3 linked regions of the Herpetosiphon gulosus genome follow. The protein of the gene in region 2 interacts with the protein of the main gene of each other region in a pairwise test. Links are inferred from orthologs where the notes say so. Each region holds a gene or a part of one and is shown on either strand. Other genes may lie near its edges.

Region 1 (5,225 bases), 180 kb from region 2 along the record:
GAATCGTTGTTAAAACGCCAAGCAGGAGTCAAAGATTCTGGCAATCTGATTCCTGGCCATGGCGGCTTGCTTGATCGGGTTGATTCGCTGCTGTTCACTGCGCCGTTGGTCTACTATGTGTTGGTGGCTTGGCTCTAAATCGTTGGCTGAGCAACTGCTACGTTAACCCTGCTGCTTTTTGGGAGTAGGGTTTTTAAATTCGCTTTACTGGCCCATGATCAATCGTGCCGTTTCAATGGAACAAACTGTCAATGAGTTGCAACCTTCGATCAAGTGCTGAAAGTATTGGTTGCCGATCATTCTTTTTATATCTTGATGGGCTGTTCGAGCGCTTCGATAAGGTTACGACTGGTACGTTAGCGCGTTGGGATGCTACAACCTTGGTGCGACTCTTCGTTGGGTGTGGCAGCACTTAGCTTTGTCCCGCCCGAAACTACAACATATTTGTTCTATTTGCCGCAGGTTGCGCGCTAAATAAGACGTTGATTAATCGCTGTTGAGGCTACCCAAGTGGGTTTGATTGATGTCACTTGATCAAACCCACTTGGGGTTTAACCTACTAGCTGCGATTATGCAGAAACCTCGACATAATGTTTTACACCTTTAATCCACAGCTTATTCACGTAGTTATCCACAAACAGCTATGGTATAATACAAAGACTAAGCGGGAGCCAGCAAAACGGGCTTTTTTACCTCAAATTCTGAGTACACTACACGCTCCCTTGACACACCAAGCTGAGAATAAGCGTTTTCTCTACCATAGCGATGGCCTAAAAACCACCTTTTGCACTCAATTTGTGTAAAGCATTTTTTGCTCTTTTGCCGCCAGTTTGTGGGCGGCTTTCGCTATGGGCAACTCTAGCCATAGAAGAGGTTTGTTATGAAAGATTTTGTCCATCTTCACGTTCACTCGGAGTATAGCTTGCTTGATGGCTATGCCACAACCAAGGCCATTGCCGAACGTGCGGCTGAACTTCAGATGGACAGCATCGCCATAACCGACCACGGTGTGATGTATGGCGCGATGGAGTTTTATGCCAACGCCAAAAAAGCCAATGTCAAGCCGATTATTGGTATGGAAGCCTATATCGCCCCCAACTCGATTAAAGATCCCATGGTCAAGGGCGGCAAAAATTATTATCACTTGCTGTTGATCGCTCAAAATGAGGTTGGGTATCGCAATTTGGTGAAATTGACCTCGCGCTCACATCTCGATGGTATGGGCAAAGGCATTTTTGCGCGGCCACGGATCGATCGCCAGTTGCTTGAGCAGTATCACGAAGGCTTGATCGTCACATCGTCGTGTATCGCGGGCGAAGTGATTCAGCAAGTTCAAGCTAAACAACGCCAAAAAGCCATCGAAACGGTGGCATGGTTCCGCGATTTATTCGGGCCTGAGAATTATTTCATCGAATTGCAACTGCACAACAATACCCCCGAACTGGTCGAAATTAACGAAGAGTTGGTGCGAATCGCCAATGAAATGCATGTGCCTTTGGTGGCGACCAACGATACTCACTTTGTGCGCCGTGAAGATCTCGATACCCATTCGCGGGTGATGGCGATGGGCTTCAACTTGACGCTGCAAGAGTTGTGCTCGAAAAATTATCAAATGGACGAAACCTACCACATTATGTCGGGCGATGAAATGTGGGATCGCTACAAGATCTATGGCACGGCTCCGATGGAAAATACCCGCCGGATCGCCGATATGTGTAACCTGAAACTCGATTTCGGGCGGGTCGAATTGCCCGAATTTGATATTCCTGAAGGCCACGATGCTGCTTCGTACTTGCGGCTGATTTGCGAAGAAGGCTTGATCAAGCGCTGTAATGGCAATCCCACTGAGGAATATGTGCAGCGCCTGAGTTATGAACTTGACGTAATCAATCAAACTGGCTTTCCGGATTATATGTTGATCGTTTGGGATTACGTTAAATTTGCCCGCTCAAATGGGATTCCATGTCTGCCCCGGGGTTCGGCAGGTGCTTCGTTGGTGCTTTACTGCTTAGGCATTACCGATGTTGATCCGGTGCAGAACAAGCTGCTGTTCGAACGCTTTCTCTCGCCCGAACGCTTGGAAATGCCCGATATCGACACCGACTTTGCCGATGCGCGGCGTGGCGAAATTCTCGATTATATTGCAACTAAATATGGCCGTGAAAATGTGGCCCAAATTATCACCTATGGCACGCTAGGCGCAAAAGCAGCCTTGCGCGATATGGGCCGCGTGCTTGATATTCCGCTCAGTGAGGTTGATCGAGTTGCCAAATTAATTCCTACCTTGCCTGTGGGCATGACGATCGCCAAATCGCTGGATAAAGTACCCGAACTGAAGCAAATTTATGATACCGACCCCAAATTGCGCGAATTGATGGATTGGGCACGTAAAGTTGAAGGGCGCATGAAGAGCGTCGGAACTCATGCCTGTGGGGTCGTCGTTAGTCGCCATCCGCTCGAAAACATGGTGCCATTGCAACGCACCACCAAAGATGAACATGGGGTAATGGCCGCTTTTGAAGGACCGACGCTGGCCAAAATGGGCTTGCTCAAAATGGATATTTTGGGCTTGACCAACCTGTCGGTGGCCGCCGAAGCCTTGCAACTAATCGAGCAAACCACCGGCCAAACCATGTGGCTCTCGGATATTCCGCTTGATGATAAGAAAACCTTTGAAGCGCTTGGTCGCGGTGAGACCGTCGATGTCTTCCAGCTTGAATCGGCGGGCATGACTCGTTACCTCGTGCAACTCAAGCCCACCCGGGTCGATGATTTGTACGGTATGGTGGCGCTCTATCGGCCAGGCCCGCTGGAACAAATTCCAGTCTACATTCACAACAAAAATAATCCTCACGCGATCAAATATATTCACCCGATTCTCAAGCCAATTCTTGAAGATACCTACGGGGTTATCGTTTATCAAGAACAAATTATGCAATTGCTCCAAGCAGTTGCCGAATATACGCTTGGTGAAGCCTATATCGTGATTAAGGCTATCAGCAAGAAAAACAAAGAACTGATGGCGGAAAACTCGGTGCGGTTTAAAGAAGGGTGTTTACGCAAAGGCCTAACCCAAGCCCAAGCCGATGAACTGTGGGAACTGATTCTGCCATTTGCTGGCTATTCATTCAACCGTCCGCACTCGACACTTTACGGTTTGCTCTCATATCAAACGGCTTGGCTCAAAAATAATTATCCCACCGAATATATGACTGCAACGCTCTCAGCCGCTTCGGGCGAGATCGACGAAGTTGCCAAGAGCGTGGCCGAAGCCTCGCGCTTGGGCGTGGCCGTCTCGCCGCCCGATGTCAATGGTAGCAAAGAAGGCTTTACGATTGTTGATATTGCTGGCGAACTGCCCGAAGGCATCAAATACAATCGTGGAATTCGCTTTGGCCTGAGTGCAATTCGCAACGTTGGGATTGGCCCGATTCAGGCCATTTTGAAAGTTCGCGACGAAAGCGGCCCATTCAGCAGCATCGAAGACTTTTGTGCGCGGGTTGATCGCGGGGTGCTCAACAAGCGCGTGATGGAAAGTTTGGTCAAGTGTGGTGCGATGGATTCGTTGCCTGGCACACGTCACCAGAAACTTGCGATTCTTGATCGGGCGATTAGTGCTGGCCATGAAACCCAAAAAGCCCGTGAAGCAGGCCAAAATAGCCTGTTTGATATGCTGGGCGGCGGCGAACAAACCAGCACTCCGACGATCGCACCAATTCCCTTCCCTCCAGCCACAACTGGCCTCGAAATGCAGCGCGAATTGCTGAACTGGGAAAAAGAGCTATTGGGAATGTATATCTCTGCGCATCCCATGGCTCAAGCCTTAGCCAATGCCCCGCACGATCCTGGCCGGATCAGCCTTGGCATGATCGATAAAAAGCATATTGGTACAACCATCCGCTTGATTGGCATGATTAACAATACCAAGCGCATCCAAACCAAAAAAGGCGATTCGATGATGGTGGGCAAGGTCGAGGATCTTGAGGGCGAAATTGAATTTGTGGCCTTTCCGCGAACCTTGGAGCAATATGCCGAGCTGTTGGTTGATGATGCGATTGTGCAAATTACGGCCAAGGTTGATAATCGCCGCGACGAAATGCAGTTGATGCTTGAATCGGTTACGGCTTTCAAGGTTGAACAAACGAATAATAAGGCTGTGCCTACGGCTACGGTGGCGGTACGGCGTTCGGTTGGCGCAGTTGAGGCTATGCCCGAGTATCTTGATGATGGCGCACCAATGCCAGAGGAACCATTCAATGAAGATGTGTATGTTGAGGTACGTCCAGCTATGAGCACACCCAGCGTTAATTCAGCCCCAGCGAATGGCAATGGCTATGCTGCAAGTAATGGCAATGGCAACGGGCATTATCCCAATGGCAACGGCCACGGCGAAGCCACCCCAGCCGCAGTTACCATTGTGCCACGGCCACGACGTAAAGTCAGTGTTGCGCCAACTGCAGCGCCTGAAGATAGCAGCAACGTAGCGATTGCAAGTGGGCCGCGTTATCATCTGCACATTTATTTGCCACGCTCAGGCAACACCGAAACTGATATTCGGCGCATGCAAGAGATTGATCGGGTGTTACGCGGCTACGAAGGCGATCAACCAATTACGATCTATTTGCCGAATCCGATGGGTCAAGTGATGTTAGAGCCAAGCTATCGCATCAATCCCCAAGAGGGCTTATTGAGTAACCTCTATTCAATGCTCGGCCAAGAGAGCGCCGTGCTCGAACAACTCTAAAAACCAACCAATGACCATATTTGGAGGGTCGAATGGGTGTTTACCATTTTATGGGTGTAGGACGTTCGGTTGGAGCAGTAACTTGCGCAGTTGATTATATTGAAAAAGCTCTGCAAATGAGTGCCAAACCCAATCCACCAGAATCGATTCAACGTTTGTTTAAAAATAGTGGCGGGATTAATCATTCGGAAAAAAACGCAGGCTACATTGAAGCATTAGTTTTATTCTCTAGTCCTGAAGTTGTTGAACGAAAATTGAATGCATTTGACTATATAGGTAACGCTTCACCAGGTGATGTTCGTACTGAAATAGAGCGAGTATTATTGACAAAATGGAAAAATTTTGACCCTAAGAAAAAACGCAAGCTTTATTGGTGTAAGTTAAATATAAATAATTTCCAAGAATGCCTTAAAAGAGTGATAAGAGTTACCTATCATTTTTCAGCTCCTAATCGGCAAGGAAAAGAAATTTGGTGTAATCT
Region 2 (3,643 bases):
GTTAGCTCGCCAAGGTTCGAGCCAGCTGGGGCATAAAATTGGCCGCGCACTGCGCCGCGCCGTGAAGGCCGAAGCTCCCGAGGCCTATTTGCTCGGCGAGCACTTCTATGATGGCACGAATCATCTTCAAGGCGATGAACTTGATGCCAGCATGAACTATCGTGGTTTTACCTTCCCCACTTTGCAATGGTTGGTTGGCTTCGATATGGCTTCGGTTTGGAATCTCGTTTGGGAAGATCGGGCATTATTGCCGACTGAAGCCTTGGGCGAGCAATGGCGAGCCTTCTTGGCGGTGATTCCATGGCAAGTCGCTTTGCAACAATTCAATCTGCTCGATTCGCACGATACACCACGCTTGTTGACGATTGTTGGTGGTGATCTGGCTTTGCATCAAGTTGCGGTTACGCTGCAAATGACCTTTCCGGGCGTGCCTTGCATTTATTATGGCGATGAAGTGGGCTTGCAAGGCGGCGGCGATCCTGAGTGTCGCGGCTGTATGCCATGGGATGCACAGGCTTGGAATCACGATCTTTTAGGGTTTTATCGTTCGCTGATTGGACTCCGCCGCAGTTCGAGCGCTTTGAGCGTTGGTGGATTTCAATTATTGCTCGCCGAAGGTGATACAGTGGCCTTTATGCGGCGCAGTGCTGATGAGTGTTTGTTGATTGTTGCCCAGCGGGCTGCCACCAATATTCCACCAATTCCGATGCTCGCAACTGGACTGGCTGATGGGACAAGTTTTGTTCTAGTTGCTGGCCCAACTGAAATTGCGATTCAGGCTGGGGTATTGGTTTTGCCACAAACTGGCATCAGCGCCAGTTTGTGGCGAATGCAGCAGCCTAAGGCAGAAGGGAATTATGAGGGATGAACCTTAGAGCAGAGGTGCAGAACCCAGAGCTCTAGGCTATTAGAGATTCGTTAGCTCCATTTGATTCTCTCGTTCAAAAGCCAATAACCTAGAGCCAATGCTCCTTCGCGTTCTTCGTAGTTCCAAGCCTTACCCCTACCTCTGATTCCTATGCTAATCAGGCTCAAAGCCCAAAATATCGATGCGTGAATTGCTCAGCACAACCCAATCGCCAGTTTGCAGCTGCTCGTTGGGCAATTTGGCTACATTCGGGCCAGTTAATGTGGTGCGCAAGCCAATACTGCCAACGCCGACTGCAATAATTGCCTCAACATAGCTGACTGCATAGCCCAAATCGTCGCGTCGCTCCCAGGTAATCAAATCTTGGACGCAGCCATAAGCCAAGGGCATGGTGCTCAAACCATTGCCAACCTCTGGCTCAATCCCCATACGTTGGGTATCAGCGGGCTGCAAAGCGACACGGCTCAGTTGAAATACCAATCGTGCCATTCCATATCGCCCAGCGTGAGCATGATTGACATGATTATGCCGATCAACTACCCCTAGCCGAACTTGCTTGAAACCGAGCACAATCAAGGGCAAGAAGCGTTGGCCGCTCGTATGCATGCGGCCAGGTATCAATTCTTCGAAGCACGCATGCAGCTGTAGCGCTTGAGATTTTGGAAAACGCATCAGCTTCGGCTCCCTAGTTGCTTGAGTTTTTCGGCAGCGGCAGCAATTGTTTCGGGCTTTTTGGCAAAGCAAAAGCGCACCATCCCCGATTGATAGCCATCGTGGTAAAACGCTGAGGGTGGAATCGCCGCCACGCCAATTTCGCTAATCAGATAGCGGCAAAATTCGGCATCATTATCCCAGCCTAAATCGCGAATATCGGCCATCACGAAATAGGTGCCTTGCGGCGGCAACACATACAATCCAGCATCACGCAAGACCTTGACCAATTGCTCGCGGCGGGCATTATAAAATTGCAATAATTGGCGTTCGTAGGGTTCGCCTGCATTCAAGCCAACTACTGCTGCCGCTTGCAAGGGCGTGGCGCTAGCAAAGGTCACAAATTGATGCACCCGTCGAATCGCCTCAGTTAGCGAATTTGGCGCAATTGCATAGCCAATTTTCCAGCCTGTGACGCTAAATGTTTTGCCAGTGCTGCTAATCGTAACCGTGCGCTCCCACATGTCAGGCAAGGTGGCAATCGAGCAATGCTGATAATCTTCAAACACCAAACGATCATAGACTTCATCGCTGATCACCAAGAGATCATGCTCAATTGCAATCGCCGCCAACTGGCTCAGCTCGGTGCGTGACCAAACCTTGCCCGTCGGATTATGCGGCGTGTTCAAAATAATCGCCTTGGTTTGGGGGGTAATTGCGGCGCGAACTTGGGCAAAATCTACCTCCCAACGTGGTTCGTGCAAGCGAATATAGCGTGGTATGCCGCCCGCCATCAGCACATTCGGCGGATACGAATCGTAGAACGGCTCGAAAATCAAAACCTCATCGCCAGGGTTGATCAACGCCATAATCGTGGCAAACATGGCCTCAGTTGCTCCGCTAGTGACGGTAATTTCAGCATCGGGGTCAACCGAAACCTTGCTATGGCGTTCCCATGTCCGCGCAATCGCCGCTCGCAAAGTTGGCAAGCCAGTGCTTGGCGCATATTGATTGAGATCAGCGTTGATAGCACTACAAGCAGCATCTTTTAAAAATGCTGGGCCAGCAAAATCAGGAAAGCCTTGGCCGAGATTAATCGCTTGATAACGCGCAGCCAAAGCACTAATTTCACTAAAAATTGATGTACCAAAGCCAGCTAAGCGATTGGCGGATTTGGGATGCACAACGAGCCTCCTAGCCTGTAATCACAACTTTACCAGCGCCGCCTTCAGTGGCCACGCGCACAATTCCAGCGAGATCATCAAGCGCAACGGTGGTATCAACATGGGGCGCTAAACGACCATCAGCAAACATTGCGCTGACTTCAGCGATCAATGTGCCAATTGCTTGGGGGGTTTGGCGGTTGAGCCAGCGGCCCAGCCAAAAACCGCGAATTGTCGCCTCGCTAAACACAATCCGGCCATCAACTTGAATCGGCTCGCCGCTCAACAAACCATAAATAATTAATTGACCATAAGCCGCTAAGGCATTGACGACGGCTGTGCCAGTTTCGCCAGCCACCGCATCAATAGCCTTACCAATGCCTTTTTGTCCCGTAATGTCCTTCCAACGTTTAGCTAAATCGTCGCCAGGCAACGTGATTACGCCGAGCGCACCAGCATCAAGCAACGCTTGGGCTTGCTCAGGTTTGCGCACCGTTGCCACCACTTTGAAGCCGCGCACTGCTGCCAATTGCAACATAGCACGGCCCAAGTGCGAAGCGCCAGCGGTTACTAGCACAGGCTCGTCGGGCTGCAACTGCAACTCATCGCTCATAATCCAAGCGGTCAAATAATTAACCCAGGTACAAGCTGCTTGGGCATCGCTGAGCGCAGCCGGAGTTGGCACTAAAAACTGCGGTTTGACCACCGCATACTCGCGCCATGTGCCAGCAGTACCAACCGCACCGAGCATCAAGATGACCCGATCGCCAACCGACCAGCCAGTAACGCCCTCGCCGAGCGCCTCGATCACCCCGGCGGCCTCATTACCAGGGACAGCTGGCAAGCTTGGGCGCACCCCATACGTCCCTTGGATGGTGTAGACATCAGATGGATTGATTGACCGAGCGGTTAGGCGGACTAAAACCTCGCCAGCGCCAGCGGTTGGGGTTGGTTGTTCGAC
Region 3 (3,818 bases), on a different replicon or contig from region 2:
GGCTAACAAGCCACTTAAGAAGGCAACAGCCTTCCCGACTGGGAAGGCTGCTGGCCCGCCTAGGCGCTTGCGACCTGGGCCAACTGCCCAGAGATAGCCAACTGTTGCGGCGATTAAGCCAAAAAGCAGCGGCCAATCAAGCGTCCAGTCATTCATTTGCTTACCACAATACAGGTTGGAACAGGGCAAAGAAGCCCAACATCATCAACAGCACACACACAATTGGGAAGACAAACAGCGTCCCAAACATGCGGCGATCGCCTTTAAGGTGCATATAGAACATCATCACAATTGCGCCTTTGATTGTCATCAATCCAAGCAACAATGCGACTTCTAATTGTTTGGCCATAATCTCAGCTTTGTTGATGATCGGCAGGGCAATTTCAATCCCCGTCATCACCAACAAGACAAAGAAAATGATCACATACAACTTAGCATGGCTGTGATGCGCTTCGTGTTCGGTTGGGGCGTGTTCATCATGACCGTGGGCCATTATGTACTCCTTGGATAAATAATGGTTAGATCAGATAGATCACCGTAAAGATCAAGACCCACACTAAGTCCACAAAGTGCCAATATAAGCCGCCTAGCTCGACAGCCATATAATTGCCAGCATTGTAGCGCTCAGGGTGGCGAATTGCCGAAACTAACAATGATGTGAGCCAAACTACCCCAACTGCAACGTGGGTTCCGTGGAAACCCGTTACAAAGAAGAAGGTCGAGCCAAACATCATATTTTTAATCGTCACACCTTGGTGAACAATGTGATAGAACTCGTAAACCTGACCACCCAAGAAGACCAAACCACAGACGATAGTGGCCCCCAACCAAAAGCGGAAACGCTTTTGATTATTGGTTTTAACCCCATCTAGCGCCAACACCATTGTCAAACTACTAGTCAACAAGATGAAAGCTAGAATCGAGGTCAATACATTATCGCCAAACAAGGTGCGAACTGCCGCAACATCATAATTGGCTTTGCTTGCTGATGGCGCAACAACCCCACGCATTGAAAGGTGGGTAACCACCAAAGCCCCGAAGAAAAACACTTCTGAGCCAAGGAACGTCCACATGCCCAGTTTGCGTAAATCGAGGCCACGCCCAGGATCATTTTTATCGATATCGCGCACGACTGCCTGTGCCATAGATTCTCCCAAATAACTGGGCTCGGTGTCGATCATGCAATCGACACCGAGCAAGGTTGTTTACAGCACCGGATCTTGGGCAATTTCGCCGACCCAGCGATTCATGCCGACGAAGGCAATTGCCAAGGCCACCAAGATCAAGGGAATCCCAATCAATGGCGCAGAGGCGAGGTTGAGCATGCCATAGGCCAGCACAAACAAGCCAAACGAGAAGATGATTGGGGCAAACGATGGCGGTGGCAAGTGGGGATGGAAATCGTAATTGATCGTCATGCCCCGACCTTCGCCACTATATTTGTTATCCCACAAGGGGCGACGGCTATGCACAATGTATTCCACATCGAAGTTGTGGGCTGGTGGTGGCGAGGTGGTCGCCCATTCCAGGGTTGCGGCATCCCATGGGTCGTTGCCCGCAGGAGCGCCCTTGCGCAAGCTGATGATAAAGTTGACGATAAACACCAACGTGCCCAAGGCGATACAAAATGCCCCAATGGTTGAGAGCAGGTTGTAGAAATCCCAGCCTTGGTTTTGTTGATACGTCCAGACCCGCCGTGGCATGCCTTGCAACCCAAGCATATGTTGTGGGAAGAAGGTCAAATTAAAGCCCAGCATCAAAATCCAGAAGTGCCATTTGCCGATCCGTTCGCTCATCATCTTGCCAGTAATTTTGGGGAACCAATAGTAGGATGCACCAAACAAGGCAAAGACAGCGCCACCAAACAGCACATAGTGGAAGTGGGCAACCACAAAGTAGCTATCGGTAACTTGCAAGTCGAACGGCGCAGCCGCCAACGAAACCCCGGAAATCCCGCCGATCACAAACATGGCGATAAAGCCAAGGCTGAACAGCATTGGGGTTTTGAAGCGCAACTCACCACGCCACAAGGTTGCTAGCCAGTTGAAGATTTTGACCCCAGTCGGAACCGAAATCAACATCGAAGCAGCAGCAAAGAAGGTGTCGGCAATCACGCCCAAGTTGGTGGCAAACATGTGGTGTGCCCACACGGTGAAGCCCAACACGCCGATTGCTACCCCAGAGTAGGCCACAAACTCGTAACCGAAGATTGGCTTACGTGAAAAGACTGGCAACATTTCTGAAACCACGCCGAAGGCGGGCAGAATCATAATGTACACTTCGGGGTGACCAAAGAACCAGAACAAGTGTTGCCACAACAGTGGGTCGCCACCAGCAGCAGGCAAGAAGAAGTTGGTACCAAAGTTGCGGTCAAAGAACAGCAAGGTGATCCCAACCGTGATGCTTGGCAAGGCAAAAATCAACAAGAATGAGGTAACGAAGCTCATCCAAACGAACAGCGGCATCCGATTAAAACGCATGCCAGGTGCACGGAGCCTGATAATCGTTACGATGATGTTGACCGAGCCAGCCAGCGAGGAAACCCCCAGCAGCTGCAAACCCAGCACCCAATAATCCATCCCTCGGGTAACCGAGTAGGTGGTTGAGGTCAGTGGAGCATAAGCAAACCAGCCAGCATCGGGAGCGCCGCCGCCGAAGACAAAGCTGGAATACATGACAATCCCGCCGAACAACAAGAGCCAATAGCTCATGGCGTTCATGCGTGGGTAAGCCATATCGCCTGCGCCAATCATCAAGGGCACAAAATAGTTCATAAACCCAGCGTTGACTGGCATAATTGCCATAAACACCATGGTTGTGCCGTGCATCGTAAAGACTTGGTTATAAGCTTCGGGTGTCAGCAGCGTATTTTGGGGCGTACCAAGCTGCAAACGGATGAGCAACGCCTCAAGCCCACCGATCACAAAGAACAAAAAGGCAGTCACTGCATACATGATGCCAATTTTTTTATGATCGACAGTGGTGATCCATTCCAACCAACCCCGCCGTTGCTTAGCTGGGGCGTGATGGAGGGTACTTACGTCAGTTGCCATACGGCCCTCCTACTGCTGACCTTTAACACTGGTGCCAGGATTGAGGCTTTCCAGATAATCGACTAACTCGGTAATTTCTGCTTCGGTCAGGGTATCGGCCTTGATCGCGGTGGTCATAATGTTGCCACGCTTGACTGCATCAGGGTCGTCTAACCAAGCATAGAGATGTTCACGGGTATTATCGACGGTGCCAGCGGCAATCGTCATGCGGCCACCGAAGTGAGTCAAATCGGGGCCGGTAATACCAGCGGCGTTGGTGCCACGTACCACATGACAACCGATACAATTTTTGGTAAACGATTCAGGCAAGTTGGTGTTAACCGCTACTTGGCTTTGCTCAGTTGACCATTTTTGGAAGTCAGCAGGGCTAGCTACAACTACGCGCATTTTCATATAGGCGTGTTGGCCACCACAATACTCGGCACATTGGCCCCAGAATACGCCTGGCGAGCCATCGGCTACATCATCGGCTTTAAACCACAAGCCACTCTCGCGATTGGGCATCACGTCGCGCTTGCCTGCCAAGCCAGGAATCCAGAAGTCGTGGATTACGTCAACCGAGGTCATTTTCACGTCGATATAGCTTCCTGATGGAATCCATAACTCGTTGGCAGTGACCAAAGGTTTACCGCTCGCATCCTTAATATCAGGATACTGGAACTCCCACCACCACTGATGGCCGATAACCTTGACATTCAAGGTATTACCAGCAGCTTCAGCCGGCATGAACTCGATTTTGCGAATCGTGTCGAAGGTAAAGACGAA

What was found.
Region 1: the proteins of ABEB26_RS02870 (region 2) and dnaE interact in binary tests that used the Escherichia coli proteins (3 or more experiments, as listed by UniProt). The link is inferred for Herpetosiphon gulosus from one-to-one orthologs.
Region 3: the proteins of ABEB26_RS02870 (region 2) and ctaD interact in binary tests that used the Escherichia coli proteins (3 or more experiments, as listed by UniProt). The link is inferred for Herpetosiphon gulosus from one-to-one orthologs.

Annotation. Positions count from the first base shown.
Region 1 is NZ_BAABRU010000002.1:2,044-7,268, reverse strand. Bases 557-4,944 are described here. They hold dnaE (DNA polymerase III subunit alpha), read left to right. Parts: upstream 557-880; coding sequence 881-4,744; downstream 4,745-4,944. Other genes in these bases: ABEB26_RS02070 (hypothetical protein), read left to right, coding at 4,777-4,944. Outside these bases: ABEB26_RS02085 (phosphatidate cytidylyltransferase), read left to right, coding at 1-138; ABEB26_RS02080 (hypothetical protein), read left to right, coding at 252-416; more of ABEB26_RS02070, read left to right, coding at 4,945-5,225. UniProt on the Escherichia coli protein: DNA polymerase III is a complex, multichain enzyme responsible for most of the replicative synthesis in bacteria. This DNA polymerase also exhibits 3' to 5' exonuclease activity. The alpha chain is the DNA polymerase catalytic subunit.
Region 2 is NZ_BAABRU010000002.1:185,992-189,634, forward strand. What follows is about bases 622-3,427. They hold ABEB26_RS02870 (methionine aminotransferase), read right to left. Parts: upstream 2,704-3,427; coding sequence 1,540-2,703; downstream 622-1,539. Other genes in these bases: malZ (maltodextrin glucosidase), read left to right, coding at 622-868; ABEB26_RS02865 (hypothetical protein), read right to left, coding at 1,022-1,540; ABEB26_RS02875 (zinc-dependent alcohol dehydrogenase family protein), read right to left, coding at 2,714-3,427. Outside these bases: more of malZ, read left to right, coding at 1-621; more of ABEB26_RS02875, read right to left, coding at 3,428-3,643. UniProt on the Escherichia coli protein: Shows aminotransferase activity with methionine and histidine as substrates, and to a lesser extent also with phenylalanine.
Region 3 is NZ_BAABRU010000001.1:454,305-458,122, reverse strand. Bases 630-3,610 are described here. They hold ctaD (cytochrome c oxidase subunit I), read right to left. Parts: upstream 3,054-3,610; coding sequence 1,206-3,053; downstream 630-1,205. Other genes in these bases: coxB (cytochrome c oxidase subunit II), read right to left, coding at 3,063-3,610; ABEB26_RS01985 (cytochrome c oxidase subunit 3), read right to left, coding at 630-1,145. In the rest of the region: ABEB26_RS01995 (cytochrome c oxidase assembly protein), read right to left, coding at 1-156; ABEB26_RS01990 (cytochrome C oxidase subunit IV family protein), read right to left, coding at 161-493; more of ABEB26_RS01985, read right to left, coding at 519-629; more of coxB, read right to left, coding at 3,611-3,818. UniProt on the Escherichia coli protein: Cytochrome bo(3) ubiquinol oxidase is the terminal enzyme in the aerobic respiratory chain of E.coli that predominates when cells are grown at high aeration.